2 regions of the Paenibacillus sp. S-38 genome follow, and region 2 is predicted to be linked to the other one. Evidence: riboswitches for the same ligand, from Rfam matches in the RefSeq annotation. Region 2 holds a riboswitch; the other holds the start of a gene.
What was found. A riboswitch is a leader RNA that binds a small molecule or an ion and turns the genes downstream of it on or off. The one in region 2 is predicted to bind FMN.
Positions count from the first base shown of each region.

Region 1: it holds a riboswitch for FMN, as region 2 does, so the genes downstream of both, ACP26L_RS17110 (DMT family transporter) here and ribD (bifunctional diaminohydroxyphosphoribosylaminopyrimidine deaminase/5-amino-6-(5-phosphoribosylamino)uracil reductase RibD) in region 2, are expected to answer to the same signal.

Region 1 covers NZ_CP187970.1:3,709,301-3,714,420, reverse strand. The annotation lists gene ACP26L_RS17130 (DMT family transporter) at 1-233, shown strand, start outside; gene ACP26L_RS17125 (DMT family transporter) at 230-1,150, shown strand; gene ACP26L_RS17120 (DegV family protein) at 1,596-2,441, opposite strand; gene ACP26L_RS17115 (GAF domain-containing protein) at 2,650-3,129, shown strand; FMN riboswitch at 3,216-3,374, shown strand; gene ACP26L_RS17110 (DMT family transporter) at 3,510-4,496, shown strand; gene ACP26L_RS17105 (YhgE/Pip domain-containing protein) at 4,656-5,120, opposite strand, start outside.
Region 2 covers NZ_CP187970.1:3,142,572-3,147,691, reverse strand. The annotation lists gene ACP26L_RS14475 (bifunctional 3,4-dihydroxy-2-butanone-4-phosphate synthase/GTP cyclohydrolase II) at 1-989, opposite strand, end outside; gene ribE (riboflavin synthase) at 1,055-1,723, opposite strand; gene ribD (bifunctional diaminohydroxyphosphoribosylaminopyrimidine deaminase/5-amino-6-(5-phosphoribosylamino)uracil reductase RibD) at 1,753-2,868, opposite strand; FMN riboswitch at 3,252-3,423, opposite strand; gene ACP26L_RS14460 (peptidylprolyl isomerase) at 3,453-3,884, opposite strand; gene lysA (diaminopimelate decarboxylase) at 4,032-5,120, opposite strand, start outside.

The sequences.
Region 1 (5,120 bases), 570 kb from region 2:
CGGCGCTTACCGCATGGAATGCCGCCGTGGCGGCCATCGGGCCTTCACGCTGCTCCGGCTTCCTGAACCTCATCCCGCTGTTCAGCGCGGTCTTCGCCATTCTGTTCACGGGCGAAGCCCTGCACGCGTACCATCTCATCGGCGCGCTGCTCATTCTGACCGGCGTATATTTCGTGAACCGCCATGCGGCTTCCGTTCCGCGCAGTCCATCGATAGGAGAATCCGCCTCATGACTACCCAGGCGCGTCCGCGCGTTCCTTTTTCGCTGCTGCTGCTCGTCGGCATTGTAGCGATTTCTTTTTCTTCCATATTTGTCCGTTGGTCAAATGCACCGGTCTCCGTCATCGCCATGTACCGGCTGCTGCTGACCACCCTGCTCATGCTGCCGTTCCTGCTCAAATACCGCAGCGAGCTCTCCCGGTTGTCCCTGCGCGACTGGGGCGGCCTGTTCTGGTCGGGCCTCGCCCTCGGCATCCACTTTCTGCTGTGGATGGGCTCCCTCCGTCTGACAACCGTGGCCTCTTCTACCGCCATCATTGCGCTTGAGCCGGTGTTCGTCCTGCTCGGCGCCGTGCTGTTCCTCGGCCAGAAGACCACGCCGCTGGCCGTGCTCAGCATGATGACCGCCATTGCCGGCGCCGTCCTCATCGGCTGGGGTGACTGGGGCACGACGACCGAGGCCCTGCTCGGCGATCTGCTGTCTCTGCTCGGTACGATCGCCGTTGCCGTACATATGATCCTGGGCAAAAAGCTCGTCGCCCGCGTCCCGTCATTCCTGTACAGCTTCTTCGTCTTCCTGGGCGCCGCCCTGGTGCTCGCCCTCTACAACGTCATCCTCGGGCATCCGTTCGGCGGCTATCCGGCGGCGGAGTGGGGCAACTTCCTGCTGCTGGCGATCGTGCCGACCCTCTTCGGCCACTACCTCTTCAACTGGCTGCTGAAGTATATGCGCCCCGAATCGGTGTCGATGAGCGTTCTCGGCGAGCCGCTCGGCTCCACCCTGCTCGCTTACCTGCTCCTTGGCGAATCGCTGACCTGGCTGCAGGCGGCCGCAGGCGCCGTCCTGCTGACCGGCGTGTGGATGTTCCTGCGGGCAGACGAGAAGCCGAAGAAGCAGCGTGTGAAGCTGCCGGAGACCCAAAGCGCTTAGCCGCTGCCTGATGTGCCAAATGCGCCGATCTCTCAAGGGGATAGGCGCTTTTTTATTTTGCTGCGCTGCATCCGCTTATTCGTGCATATCACTGGTCACAATCCAGTTACACTGTATACGGCGTCTCCATACACGCCGGCGAAGGCGATGGTGCCGGACCGATTTCCTCCACCGGCCTCCGGCTAACCTCCCCCAGGCTCCTCCCGGTAATGACGGATATCTCCGTGCAGCTCAATCTCCATTCCCGCCGCCCCTTTCCAGCTGACTCCCAGCCAGTATATCACTTCGCCTCCCTCTTGGTAAAAAATGCTGAAAGTCTCCGCCTCGATGGCAGCTTCAGGGCCGCCTGACCCACACGAAATGCCCCATAGTCAAAAAAACGGCTCCCTCCTGGGAACCGGTTTCAATGCGCTTATGATCTTGTCCTCATCCTGCTGTTGTGTACCTATGCATAGCTGACGACGATCCCGCCCTCGCCTGCATACGTGCCGATGACCGGCCCGACCTCCGCGATGAAGACCTCCCGGAACGGGTGCTTCGCGAGAATGCGGTCCAGAATGCCGCGCACCTCTTCCTCCGTGGTGCTGTGGGCGATCCCGAGCACCCTGCCGTCCGCAGGGCCGCCAAGCTCATCGAACTTGTCGATCAGCCGCGCCAGCGCGTTCTTTTTGCCGCGGACCTTCTCTACGACTTCGACGGTTCCTTCCAAGCTCGCCTGCATGAAGAGCTTGATGTTGAGCACAGAAGCAATCGCCCCCTTCGCCTGGTTGAGGCGCCCGCCCTTCACGAGATTCTCGAGCGTATCAAGATAAAAAAGCGTTCCGGAGCCTAAGGCAATCGCGTATGCTGCCGCCACCACGTCGTCAAACGGCTTGCCCGCCTGGATTTCCTGCCAGCAGCGGTAGGCGACCAGCGCCTGCCCGATGGAACCCGTGCGCGTATCGATCACTTCAATGCGCCGCCCGCTGTTTTCCTCGAGCACCATTTCTTTGGCCAGGACGGCATGCTGATACGTACTGCTGAGCCCTGAAGACAGCGCGATTACCAGGATATCGTCGCCAGGATATTGGTTGAAGGCCTCTACAAAATCTTGGGGACTCGGACTCGCTGTTTTGGGAAGAACGGAATTTGTTTTTATGTTGGAATAAAAGGCCTGCATGCCAAGGCGCAGATCGAATGGTTCGTTTCCGAACGTGACGTGCAGCGGAACGATGTGCAGCCCGCACTTTTCAGGCATGCCCTGAGGAAAATCGGCTCCGCCGTCCGTAATGATCCTGATGGTCAACCTCATCACTCATTTCTTAGATGTAGAGGGCTTTCACCCTGCTTCGATTATGACATGAGGCGTAAGGGGTGAACAACCACTTTTTGCCCTCCGGCCCGCCTGCAGCCCGCGTTCTTAACAGCTCTGTCAAAATCTTGCCAAGAACTTCATGAAAGGCCCGGCAAAATGCGTTACAATGGAGGGGTTCGACATTACCAGGAAAGAAGGAATCCCCATGTTTCAATCCCTGACCTACTCCGGCACGCGGGAAGAACAGTACGCGGCTTTGTGCTCGCAGCTCGCCGCGCTGGTCGCGGACGAAAGCTCCCGCATTGCCAACCTGGCCAACGTCTCGGCGCTCCTGAACCAGTTCCTCGGCCGCGTCAACTGGGTGGGCTTTTACCTCATAGAGAACAACGAGCTCGTGCTCGGGCCGTTCCAGGGCCTGCCGGCCTGCGTGCGGATCCCGCTCGGCAAGGGCGTCTGCGGCACCTCCGCCTCCCGCCGGGAAACCGTGCGCGTGGCCGACGTCCACGAGTTCCCGGGGCATATCGCCTGCGATGCGGCTTCGCAGTCGGAGATCGTCGTGCCGATCCTGAAGGACGGCGAGCTGCTCGGCGTGCTCGATATCGACAGCCCGGAGAAGAACCGGTTCGACGAAGAGGACCAGGCCGGTCTGGAAGCGTTCGTCCGGACCCTGGCGGCGGCGCTGTAAGCCCTTTTCTGAAAATTTTCTGAAAAAAGGCCCAATACCGTCTTGTCAGGTCGGCTTACCTGTGTTAGTATTCCATGTAATTGAATATGAACCTTCGGGGCAGGGTGCAATTCCCTACCGGCGGTGATGATACGTTCGTGTATCTCAGCCCGCGACTCCCGCGCTTCCGGCTTCGTGCCGGGGACGGGACTGACTTGGTGAGAACCCAAGGCCGACGGTGACAGTCCGGATGGGAGAAGGTGAAGAATGGCTTGTTCAAAAAATGAATTTTGAACAAGTTTATTCGTCGATGCCCCCACTGTGTTATCTGCAGCGGGGGCATTTACTTTCGAAAGGAAGGTTCAATTCAAACACCACATCATTCTTGGGAGGTTTTTGAATTGGCAAACGCAGTCAGCAGTCTCAGCAGCAAAAGCATGACCTGGAGCCGGACCCGCGGCTCGCTTGGCATCTGGTATGTGGCCCTCGGGGCCGTCCTGTGGGGGCTCGATCCCCTGTTCCGCATCCTGCTCCTCGAGAGCTTCACATCGGCCCAGATCGTCTTCATCGAGCATGTGCTGCTCGCTTTCGTCGCCGTCCCGCTGCTCCTCAAGCACCGCCGGTCGCTCGGCGGCAAATGGAGCTGGGGCGTGATCGGCGCCCTGCTCTTCATCTCCTGGGGCGGCTCGGCGATCGCCACGGTGCTCTTCACGGCCGCCTTCTCGCACGGCAATGCCAATGCGATCCTGCTGCTGCAGAAGCTGCAGCCCCTGTTTGCAATCATCCTGGCGCGCGTGCTTCTGAAGGAAGCCCTGCCGTCCCGGTTCTTCACGTACCTGGCCCTCGCACTGGCCGGTACTTATCTGCTCACCTTCGGCTTCGCCGCACCGCAGCTCGGCTGGACGGATCTCGGCACGGTCGCCTGCCTCTTCTCGATCCTCGCCGCCTCCCTCTGGGGCGGATCGACGGTGATGGGCAAATACCTGCTCGGCAAGGGGCTGGACTTCCCGGTCGTGACGTCCCTGCGCTTCCTGCTGGCGCTGCCCCTGCTGTCCGCCCTGCTGGCGGTCAGCGGAGACGCCTGGGCGGTGACCGGCAGTGCCGGCGCGCTGACCGTCATCGGTATCAACTTGCTCTTCCAGGCGTTCTTCCCGGGGCTGCTCAGCTTGCTCCTGTACTACAAGGGGCTGTCCAGCACGAAGGCATCCTACGCGACCCTCGCGGAGCTGTCCTTCCCGGCGGTCGGTATCCTCGTGAACTGGCTGGTGTTCCACCAGGCTCTCACCGCCGGCCAGCTCGTCGGCTTCGTCCTGATCTGGTCCACGCTGTGGTTCATGACCCGAAATCAGGAGCAGAATGAGCCGATCCAAGGCGCAGCGGCGGCCTAAGGGCCTGAACAAGCGCATCACAGCCACAGAGCTTCATTCAGCGGGCTCCGCCACCGTCGTGGCGGGGCCCTTTTTCTATACATATAAGAACGTCAAAAAGAGAGTCCCTCCTTTATTGGAAGAACTCTCTCTTTGGGTCTGCCAGTGGAATACCCCGGCTTAAGCCGCAGACTGTGCCGGGACAACCGCAGGCGCCTCCTTGATCCCCGCGATCCGAAGCACGCTGAGCCCCCAGGCGGTTAAGGTGATTAGAACAAGGGAAACCGCATATTCCGTTAAAGAACCTCCGCCATACACCAGATTCATCGCCCCCTGGACCCCATTGGGAACCGGGAGGAAAGCCCCCAGATGACGGTACAGCGGAGAGAGCATCGAAGCGGCGATAATGTTCCCAGCCGTCATGAGCTGGATCGGGATCAGGAAGATGTTAAAGAGCGGCCCCGCATTGCCGAAGAGCACGAAGGCGAGCTGTGTCACGGCGATGCATGCGGCAAATACGAGCATCTCAAAGCCCCACACCTGCCAGAAGCTTCCCTTTACGGTCAGGAACAGCTTGCAGATCACAGCCAGCACGAGCGGCACGATAACGGTGACCGCAGCGAGGATGATCTGCCGCCCAAAGAA
Region 2 (5,120 bases):
TCGACCGTATCGAGCCCCGTTTCCTGCAGTTTGTAGGCTTTGAGCTTATTGATCAGCCCGATCCCGCGGCCCTCCTGGCGCATATAGAGCAGCACGCCTTCGCCCGCTTCGTCGATCTGCTTCAGCGCGGCGGCCAGCTGGGGTCCGCAGTCGCACCGGTGCGAATGGAACACGTCGCCGGTGAGGCACTCCGAGTGCACACGAACGAGCGTCGGCCGGCTGTTGTCGATACTGCCCTTCACCAGGGCGACATGCTCCTTGCCGTCCACATCGTTGGTATAGGCTACGGCTTTGAACACGCCGAAGTCCGTTGGCATCCGCACTTCCACCTCGCGCTGGACCAGTTTTTCCTTCTGGTTGCGGTAGGCAATCAGATCCTGAATCGTGATCAGCTTCAGGTCGTGCTTCCTCGCAATTTCGATCAGCTGGGGAACGCGGGCCATCTCGCCGTCTTCTTTAATCACCTCGCAGATGACCCCTGCCGGATACGAACCGCACAGACGGGCCAGATCCACGGCCGCTTCCGTGTGGCCGGCGCGGCGAAGAACGCCGCCCTTGCGCGCCACAAGCGGGAACATGTGGCCCGGACGCCGGAAGGCGTGAGGCTTCGTTGCCGGGTCGATCAGCGCTTGTACCGTTCGGGAGCGTTCTGCCGCCGAGATGCCGGTGGTTGTCTCTACCGCATCGACCGATACGGTGAATGCCGTCCCATGATAGTCCGTGTTGCGGGCGACCATCGGCGGTAGATCGAGCTCCTGCGCCCGCTCCTCAGTAATCGGCACGCACACCAGGCCGCGCCCTTCCTTGATCATAAAATTAATGATTTCGGGCGTCGACTTCTCGGCCAGCGCCACAAAGTCCCCCTCGTTCTCCCGGTCCTCGTCGTCCACGACGATGATGACCCGGCCCTGAATCAAATCGGCCAGCGCCTCATCAATCGAGTGAAACTGGAAGTCCGAGGATGTTCCGTCTTGTTTTTCTTTTGTCATAAGATTTGCCCTCCTCCAGTACGGTGTTCTCCTTCTCCCCCGCCCAAGCCTGTCCGAAACGCTTCTTAGAGGAATCCGTTATCGCTCAAAAACTGCGCCGTCAGACGGCCTCCGGACCGGGAGGCGCCGGCGCCTTCCCCTCCACGGAATCCAAGAAGCCGCTCAATGTACTTGCCGAGCACGTCCGCTTCGAGATTCACTTCATCCCCCGGCTGCTTGAACTGCAGCACGGTCTCGGCAAGGGTGTGCGGAATAATGGACACCGAGAACTCGGCACCGTCCGCCTCCACTACCGTAAGAGAAATGCCGTCGATCGTAATGGAGCCGTGCGGCAGTACGTACTTGAGCAGTCCCGGGTCCTTAGGAGAGACCCGGAACACGACGGCGTTCGCCTCCGCGCTCCGGCCCGTGATCGTTCCCGTGGAGTCGACATGCCCTTGTACGATATGCCCACCGAACCGGCCGTTCGCCGCCATAGCCCGCTCCAGGTTTAAGGTGGAGCCCGCCGAAAGCCTCTCAAGATTCGTCCGGCGGAAGGTTTCGGGCATCACGTCAACCGTGAAAGAATCTTTGCCGTAAGCTACGACGGTCAAGCAAACTCCGTTGACCGCAATGCTGTCGCCGAGCTTCACGTCCTCAAGCACGCGTGATGCGGCAATGGTCAGCACCATGGCCTCCCCCTGCCTGGCGATCCGCCGCAGTGTTCCGATTTCTTCGATAATGCCTGTGAACATTCCTTATTCCTTCCTTTCGCCGCCGCACCCTAGCGGCCGGCAGCCTCATAGCTAGGATAACCTGTGAAGCAGACATCCTCCCCGTAGGTCTCCACGGTCATCCGTTCCAAACGGATCGCCTGGCGCATAGCGGGAAACCCGGCGAAGTCGAACGTACCGGGGGCCGCCGCCCCGCCGCCGATAATCTTCGGCGCGAAAAAGAGCACGAGCTTGTTGGCCAGCTGCCGCTCCAGGAACGCACCGGCCAGGCGGCCGCCCGCTTCCACCAGGACCGAGCCGATCTCGAGTTCCCCAAGATGCGCCAAGGCGGCCTCAAGATCGACGGCCGGCCCCGGGCCGCAGTCGATGACCTGCACGCCGAGCGCTTCGAGTTCCCGCCGGCGGCCTTCCGGCGCTTCCGCAGTCGTAAGCACGATCACGGGCGCCGCCCCGTCATGCAGCAGCTTCGCCTCCAGCGGGATGCGAAGCCCCGAGTCGGCGATCACACGGATCGGGGAGAGCCCGGGGACCGGAAGCCGGGTCGTCAGCTGCGGGTCATCGGCGATCACCGTGCCGACGCCCGTGAGGATCGCCTGGTGGCGGTGCCGCAGCGTATGCACGTAGCCGCGCGCGGACTCCCCGGTGATCCATTTGCTGTCGCCGCCCGCCGCCGCCACCTTGCCGTCCAGCGTGCTCGCCGTCTTGATCGTGACGAACGGCCGGCGGGTGACGATGTACTTGTTGAACGCCTCGTTCAGGGCTTCGGACTCTGCCGCGAGCACGCCTTCGGTGACCTCGATCCCCTGGGAGCGCAGACGCGCTATGCCTGTGCCGGCCACCAGGGGATTCGGGTCCACCGCGGCGACGACCACCCGCTTCACTCCCTCGCGGATCAGCCGGTCACTGCAGGGGCCTGTGCGGCCGTGATGGCTGCAGGGCTCCAGGGTCACATAGGCTGTACTTCCGGCCGCCTCGGCGCCAGCCATATTCAGCGCATGAACCTCAGCGTGTGCATCGCCCCGCTTCAGATGGGCGCCCATACCTACCACACGGCCGTCCTTGACCAGCACGCAACCCACCACCGGGTTGATGCCCGTTTGGCCCGCCGCCGCCGCGGCCAGCTGCAGTGCAATTCGCATATACGTTTCATCGTTCATGATACTCATGTTACTCCACTCCTCCCTGTCGTTTGTGCAAAGCAGCCTACCCCTTCAACCGCACACTGCTCCGCACTTTCTCCGGTAGTCTTCCCGGTAAACGCACGTAGACCCCTTTTGCCGAAGCAAAGAGGGGCCTTGGGAATTGCGGTATCGCGATAACGGCTGTACGAAAGTACACATGCGCGCCGGCTTAAATGCCGGAAGTCGCATGCGAAAGCTTGGATTAAGCTCATCCCGGAGGGAAAAGTACGGCTGAACGCAAACCGCCCTAAGACCGCCTGCACCGAAACAGACAATGCCCAACATCGCATGTCTGCGGCGGCGCAGCCAGCGGAGGCATCCCCGTTGTGCTCGCAGCTCTTCCCGGACCGGTCGTTCGATCCGTCTCGCTTCCCCTTCTCCCATCCAGACTATACTGTCGGTCTCGGAATTGCACCGAGTCCACCGGCTTCCTCCTGCGGTTCAGCAAGGAAGAAGCTCGGGTCACGGACTGAGTGCGGCTCTACTGCTGAGCCGCCCATCACCGCCGGTAGGGAATTTCACCCTGCCCCGAAGGTTCAAGCTATTCAATTGATACAGGAACGGAAAGATTACACTTCCACTACCTGCACCGTCTCCATTTTCTCGCGTCCTTTGAACGCATCCACATGCTCCATGCCTTTGACGACTTTGCCGAACACCGTGTGCTGGCCGTCAAGATGCGGCTGCGGCGCATAGCAGATGTAGAACTGGCTTCCGCCCGTGTTACGGCCGGCGTGAGCCATAGCCAGCGTTCCACGCTCATGCTTGTTCGGGTTGATCTCGCAGTTGATCGTGTATCCCGGGCCGCCTGTCCCGGTACCGTGCGGGCAGCCGCCTTGCGCTACGAAGCCCGGAATGACGCGGTGGAACGGAATGCCGTTGTAGAAACCGGAGTTTGCCAGCTTCTCGAAGTTCGCCACCGTGTTAGGCGCATCGTTCTCGAACAGGTCCAGTACGATTTCATTGCCGTCCGTCATCTTGATAATCGCTTGTTTTGCCATGATATGTACGCTCCTTAGCTTCTTGTCCATAATGGGTGGCCGCCAGTCCGGCGGCCGATCTACTCTATTCTACTATGAAACGGGCTCCTGCACAAATAGGCCGGCCGTCCCCGGGCTAACGGAGGATTCGGCCAAGCCCATCCGCACTTAAAGACTCTTGGCGACAGAACGCTGCATCCGCTCCGGAATCACGTCATTGCCCACCAGATTCTCGTATGTTTCTCGCTTCACAACGACTTCCGCCTGGCCTCCTTTGACGAAGACGACCGCGGGACGGCGAATCCGGTTGTAGTTGCTGGCCATGGCATAGTTGTATGCACCCGTGCTGCCTACAGCAAGCACGTCGCCCGACTTCACCGCCGGCAGCTCTACGTCCCAGATCAGCATATCGCCGCTCTCGCAGCACTTGCCCGCGATGGAGACCGTCTCTTCCACTGCCGCGTTCGCCCGGTTGGCCAGCAGCGCTTCGTATTTGGCGCCGTAGAGCGCCGGCCGCGGATTGTCGGTCATGCCTCCGTCCACGGCGACATACTTGCGCACGCCCGGAATATCCTTATAGGTGCCGACCGTATAAAGCGTAGTTCCGGCTTCGCCGACAATGCTGCGGCCCGGCTCGGTCCAAATCTCCGGCAGCGGGTAGCCGTGCCGGCTGAACGTCGTCTTCACCGCATCCGTAATGGCGCGCACATACTCCGCGACAGGCAGAGGCGTATCTCCTCCAACATAGCGGATGCCGAAGCCTCCCCCGAGGTTGATCACCGGGAAGAGGACGCCAAGCTCCTCACGCATGCGTACTGCGAAGTTCGTCATCTTGTCTACAGCCAGCTCGAAGCCGCCTACCTCAAAAATCTGAGAGCCAATATGGGAATGAATGCCGAGCAGTTCGACATGCGGGAGCGCGGCAGCGTTCTCCACCGCCTGCTTAGCCGCCCCGTTGCCGAGGTCAAATCCGAACTTGGAGTCTTCCTGTCCGGTCGATATGAATTCATGCGTATGCGCGTCCACCCCGGGCGTGATCCGCAGCAGGATCTTCATCTTCTGCTTCTTCTCGCCGGCAATGGCGTTCAGCATCGCAAGCTCTACGAAATTGTCCACGACAATGCAGCCGATCTTGGCGTCAACCGCCATCTCCAGCTCCTGCGGCGTCTTGTTGTTGCCATGGAAGTGAATCCGCTCCGCCGGAAACCCGGCCTGCAGCGCGGTATACAGCTCGCCGTCCGAGACGACGTCTAGGGA